Linked DNA regions of Geobacter metallireducens GS-15. The main gene of each other region encodes a partner of the protein of the gene in region 2 in a complex. Links are inferred from orthologs where the notes say so. Each region holds a gene or a part of one and is shown on either strand. Other genes may lie near its edges.

What was found.
Region 1: the proteins of accD (region 2) and GMET_RS06120 are in contact, whole or in part, in a solved structure (PDB 8UXZ), measured with the Escherichia coli proteins. The link is inferred for Geobacter metallireducens GS-15 from one-to-one orthologs.

What each region holds. Positions count from the first base shown.
Region 1 is NC_007517.1:1,368,919-1,371,761, forward strand. What follows is about bases 73-2,843. They hold GMET_RS06120 (acetyl-CoA carboxylase carboxyltransferase subunit alpha), read left to right. Parts: upstream 73-865; coding sequence 866-1,822; downstream 1,823-2,843. Other genes in these bases: dnaE (DNA polymerase III subunit alpha), read left to right, coding at 73-812; GMET_RS06125 (pseudouridine synthase), read left to right, coding at 1,920-2,696. Also shown: more of dnaE, read left to right, coding at 1-72. UniProt on the Escherichia coli protein: Component of the acetyl coenzyme A carboxylase (ACC) complex. First, biotin carboxylase catalyzes the carboxylation of biotin on its carrier protein (BCCP) and then the CO(2) group is transferred by the carboxyltransferase to acetyl-CoA to form malonyl-CoA.
Region 2 is NC_007517.1:2,815,738-2,818,736, forward strand. The notes cover bases 1-2,927. They hold accD (acetyl-CoA carboxylase, carboxyltransferase subunit beta), read right to left. Parts: upstream 1,922-2,927; coding sequence 1,079-1,921; downstream 1-1,078. Other genes in these bases: GMET_RS12460 (bifunctional folylpolyglutamate synthase/dihydrofolate synthase), read right to left, coding at 1-960; trpA (tryptophan synthase subunit alpha), read right to left, coding at 2,006-2,815; GMET_RS12475 (methyl-accepting chemotaxis protein), read right to left, coding at 2,857-2,927. Outside these bases: more of GMET_RS12475, read right to left, coding at 2,928-2,999.

The DNA of each region.
Region 1 (2,843 bases), 1.4 Mb from region 2 along the record:
CCACCGGCGGCCGCCGCTCCCAGCTCATGTCGGCCCTGGAGGATGCCATGGCCATCGGCCAGAAGATCCAGCAGGAGCGGGAGAGCGCCCAGGTCTCCCTCTTCGGTGTCGAAGAGATCGTCCGGACCAACGGCAACGGCAAGGGGAAGGTGCAGCTCCCCGATATCCCCGAATGGGACGACAAGCTGAAGCTGGGCCTGGAGAAGGAGGCCCTCGGCTTCTTCATCACCGGCCACCCCCTGGGGCGCTACGAGAAGGAAATCAAGCGCTTCGCCAACGTGGATACTGCCACCCTCGACGAGCGCGCCGACAAGAGCGAGGTTAAGCTCTGCGGCATCGTCACCTCCCTCAAGGAGCTGATTACCAAGAAGGGGGACCGGATGGCCTTCGCCACCCTGGAGGACCTGCTCGGTTCCGTGGAGGTGGTGGTCTTCCCCGAGGCTTTTGCCGCCGGGTCCGAGTACCTCAAATCCGACGATCCGCTCCTTATATCGGGCACCATCGACAAGGGGGAGAAGAGCATCAAGATCATGGCCAATGAGGTGATGCTCCTGCGAGACGTGAGCAGCCGGGAAACGAAACGAGTGATCTTTAATCTTGTGGGCGACGGCCTCGACCGGAGCCGCCTGGAGACCCTCAAGGGGATCATGCGCCGCCACCCCGGCAGCTGCAAGACGCTTCTGGCCATCGAGATTCCGGCCCAGTGCCGGGCCACCATCGCCCTTTCCGATTCGTACCAGGTGGCCCCCACCGAGGAACTCTCCCTTGAAGTGAAGAACCTCTTCGGCTATCATGCCGTGTCTTTTGAGTAACCGCCTCGCAGCGTTGACAATACATCAGAAAGAATCGTGCAAAGGAGACGTTAATGGCTTCCCAATATCAACTTGAATTCGAAAAGCCGGTGTTTGAGCTGGAGCAGAAAATCCAGGAGCTGGCCGACATTGCCGGCGACAATGTGGAACTGAAGACCGAGGTGGTCAAGCTGGAGAAGAAAGTGGACAAGATGCGGGAAGTGATCTTCGCCAACCTCTCCCGCTGGCAGATGGTCCAGGTGGCTCGCCACATCGACCGCCCCTTCACCCTCGACTACCTCACCCACATTTTCACCGATTTCGTGGAGCTCCACGGCGACCGCCTCTTCGGCGACGACCACGCCATCGTCGGCGGCATGGCCAAGCTGGACGGCGAGCCGGTCATGGTCATCGGCCACCAGAAGGGGCGCGACACCAAGGAAAAGGTCTACCGCAACTTCGGCATGCCCAACCCCGAGGGGTACCGCAAGGCCCTGCGCCTCATGGAGATGGCCGAGCGGTTCCGGATGCCGATCATCACCTTCGTGGATACCCCCGGCGCATACCCTGGCATCGGAGCCGAGGAGCGGGGCCAGGCTGAGGCCATTGCCCGCAACCTGCGGGAGATGGCGGCGCTGACCGTGCCGATCATCGTGGTCATCACCGGCGAAGGGGGCTCCGGCGGAGCCCTGGCCATTGCCGTGGGAGACCGGGTCCTGATGCTCGAATACTCCATCTACGCCGTCATTTCCCCCGAGGGGTGCGCCGCCATCCTCTGGTCCGACGGCACCAAGGGGGCCCAGGCCGCCGAAGCCCTGAAGCTCACTGCCCCCGACCTCAAGGAGTTGGACGTCATCGACGAGATCGTGAAGGAGCCCCTGGGGGGTGCCCACCGGGACCACGAGACCATGGCCAAGAACCTCCACGAGGCCCTTGCCCGGCACCTGAAGGAGCTGAAGGCACTTTCCGTGGAGCAGCTCGTTGAGGGGCGGTACCAGAAGTTTAGGAAGATGAGCCGCTTCGCAGAGTAGGCACCTCAGGCAGATCGACTGGGCAAAGGCTAGCGGTGAGGGGAGAAAATACTCAGATCCCTCGCCCCTGGCCTTTCGCCTTTTTCAGGAGACATGCATGGAAGAACGGCTGCAGAAAATACTCTCCCAGGCCGGCATCGCCTCCCGCCGGGAGGCTGAACGGATGATCACCGACGGGCGCGTGGCGGTGAACGGCAAGCCGGTCATCGAGCTTGGCGCCAAGGCTGACTCCTCCCGCGACGCTATCACTGTTGACGGCAAGCCGGTCACCGTGGACGAGAAGCGGGTCTACATCCTTCTCAACAAGCCGGTGGGGTATGTGACCACCCTCAAGGACCCCGAGGGACGTCCCATTGTCACCGAGCTCCTGAAGGGACTCGGCGTTCGGGTTTTCCCCGTGGGACGGCTCGACTACAACACGGAGGGGCTCCTTCTCCTCACCAACGACGGGGAATGGGCCAACCGCCTTGCCCATCCCCGCCACGAGGTGGACAAGGAGTATCTCGTCCGGGTGAGGGGGACGGTCGCCCGGGAGCAGATCACCCGCCTGGAGCAGGGGATTGAGTTGGAGGACGGCAAGGCCGCGCCGGCACGGGTTTCGGTGACCAAGCAGAGCGACAACAATACCTGGGTTTCCATCACCATCCACGAGGGGCGCTACCGGCAGGTCCGCCGGATGTGCGAGGCAGTCAGCCTCTCCGTGGTGCGGCTCCGGCGGGTGCGCTACGGCGCCCTCTCCATGGGAGACCTGAAGATCGGCGCGTATCGGCATCTCACGTCCGGAGAAGTGGCTGCGCTGTCGGACGGGAAGATCGGCGCACGCGGTGGGGCGCCGCGGCGCCGGGGGCCTTCTGCTCCGCCACGGAAAGGATAACTGTGTAGCGCCGTCGTAACCAGTGTAACGATTCGCGGACAGGGGTGCACATTTTGTGGGCATTATTACATGGCTGTGACGAAGAGTGCTTCGGCACGCAGGGAGGCCCTGCGGGCGACAAATCAGGCATCCGGAGAGGTTCTGAAA
Region 2 (2,999 bases):
CCGGCGCGGCACTCCCGCCAGGGATTCGGCCAGGGCCAAGGCACCTGCCGGATTGTGGGCCCCATCAAAAATGATCCGGGGGGGGCCGGCAAAATATTCCATTCTCCCTGGCCAGCGGGCTTGGGAGATACCGCTGCGCAGCGCTTCATCCGCAAGTGAGTAGCCGACGGTGGTCAGAAGCTCCGCGGCAGCCAGGGCAGTCGCCGCATTCACGGCCTGATAACGCCCGCCGATTCCCAGTGTGAGACCTGACAGCACCCGTCCCATCCCCTGGTAGTCAAGCCCATCCGTTCCCCAAGATGCGCCGAAATCGCTGCCGAAGCGTACCAACGGGCTATTGAGGGCCGTGCTCCGCTCCTTGATGACGTCAAGAACCTCCGCCTGCTGCTCCGCAAGTACCACCGGCCTCCCCGGCCTGATGATGCCGGCCTTCTCCCGGGCGATTGCCGCCAGCGAATCGCCGAGCCACACGCAGTGATCAAGGGCCACGGGAGTGATGACGGAAAGGATTCCGAAAGCGGCGCTGGTGGCGTCGGAGCCTCCCCCCATACCCGCTTCGAGAATGGCGACAGTCACCTGCTCCTCGGCAAAATAACGGAGCGCCATGGCGGTCACGATCTCGAAAAAGGTGGTGCCATCCGGGGCGGCAGCCATGACCAGCCCGGCAATGCGGCAAACCGCATCCTCGGCGATCTCGGTGCCGTCGATGCGAATCCGTTCGGTGAATCGGGTGAGATGGGGAGAAGTGAAGAGGCCGGTCCGATACCCGCCTGTCGTCAGGATGGAGGCCAGGAACGCCGCCGTGGACCCCTTGCCGTTGGTCCCTGCCACGTGAACGACCCGCAGCCGCTCGTGGGGATTGCCGAGCCTCTCCAGAAGCGTGGCGATCCGTTCGAGCCCGGGTTTGATCCCGAAACGCCTCAGGCCGTAGATATGTGTCAGGGTCTCCTCGTAGGTCATGACGGGCGGGATTATACGGGAAGAGAGGGGGAAAATCCACCGCTTTGACCCACGAAAGCAACAGGGGCGGAGAGAACACCTCCGCCCCTGCCGGTCAATCGCTCGCCACCTCTCCGCTTCAGCGGCGGTAGAGCATCGAAAGGATCTGGGCCAGCCTTGCCCGCATATCCTTACGCTCCACGATCAAATCCACCATGCCGTGGTCCAGGAGGTACTCGGCACGCTGGAATCCCTCGGGAAGTTTCTGCCGGATGGTCTGCTCGATGACGCGCGGTCCGGCAAAACCGATCAGGGCCTTGGGCTCGGCCATATTGACATCGCCCAGCATGGAAAAACTTGCCGTTACGCCGCCGGTGGTGGGATCGGTGAGGATCGAAATGTAGGGAAGCCCCAGATCCTTCAGCTTCGCCAGGGCTGCCGAGGTCTTCGCCATCTGCATCAGCGACAGAATGCTTTCCTGCATCCGAGCGCCGCCCGAGGCGGAGATGATGATGACCGGGGTCCGCTTCTCAATCCCCCGCTCGATGGCGCGGGTGATCTTCTCCCCCACCACGCTCCCCATGCTTCCCCCCATGAAGGAGAAGTCGAAGACAGCCAGCTGCACCGGGACAGCGTCAATCGCCCCCTCGCCGCAGACAACGGCGTCACGGGAGCCCCCCTTGGCAACCGCCTGCTGGATGCGGTCCTGATAGCTCTTGGAATCCTTGAAGTTGAGGACGTCCACCGACGTCATGCCGGCGTCGTGCTCCGCAAAACTCCCCGGATCCATGAGCAGATCGATCCGCTGCCGGGCCGAGATCCGGTAGTGGTGGCCGCACTGGGGGCAGACATTGATGTTTTTCTCCAGATCCTTCGTTAGGAGGTTAGCCTTGCAGCTCACGCACTTGGTAAGCAGCCCCTCGGGAACCTTCACCTTCTTGTCTGCCGCGCCCGGCGCCTTGTCGCGTTTGAACCACGCCATATCTTTCACTCCGTCGGGACAAGCAACGCCCCGGATATTTTTAGTAAAAATGAAGTCCTCTGGTACCAGAAATCGACGACAAAGTCAATTGTCGTATCTTCCCCGGTCCACTGCCTGCTTCAGCGATGAGACAAAGGTTGCCAGTGCTCCCTTGAGTTCCTCACCCCGGTGCTTCTCGAAAAGCTTCACAATGGCGCTGCCGACCACCACGCCGTCGGCCGTGGCAGCCACCTCCCCCGCCTGTTCGGGGGTGGCGATACCGAATCCTACTGCCACCGGCACCTTAGAGCACTCCTTGATGATGTTCACGTTGCCGGCCACCGATGCCTCTATGCCGCTGCGGACACCGGTCACGCCGGTTACGGAGACATAGTAGATGAAGCCACGGGCACGGTTGGTCACCGTGCGGATCCGCGTCTCGTCGGACGTGGGAGTGAGGAGGAAAATGACGTCGATCCCGTGCCGGTCGGCGCACGCCTTGAACTCCCCCGCCTCTTCGGGGGGAAGATCCACCAGCAGGACGCCGTCGACCCCTGCCGCGGCCGCATCGGCGGCAAACCGTTCGAGGCCGTAGCTGAAGATCGGGTTGAAGTATCCCATCAGGACGATGGGGACCTGGGTGCGACCCCGGACGGATTTTACTGTAGCTAAAATCCTCGACAGGGTTGTGCCGGCGGCAAGGGCACGCTCGGAGGAGAGTTGGATCGTGGGGCCATCGGCCATGGGGTCGGAAAAGGGTACCCCCAGCTCGATGATGTCGGCGCCGTTCTCCGCCAGGAGCGGTATCAGCTCTTCTGTCGTTGCAAGGTCCGGATCACCGGCCGTGATAAAGGTCACCAAGGCCTTTTTTCCGGTTCGTTTCAACTCGGCAAATGTACCGGTAATTCTACTCATTGTTAAACCTTTCGGAGGTGGTGACAACTACATTGCTGGCCCTAACCCTTGGGCACTGCTCCCTGATTTTCAACCTTGAAGCTGTTCATTTCTCCCTGAAGCACTTCAAGCTGGCGGGAGAGCCGGGAGACCGAGTCCTCCATCATCTTGGCGGCCCCAAGGTTTGTATCCGTTGATTCCTGGA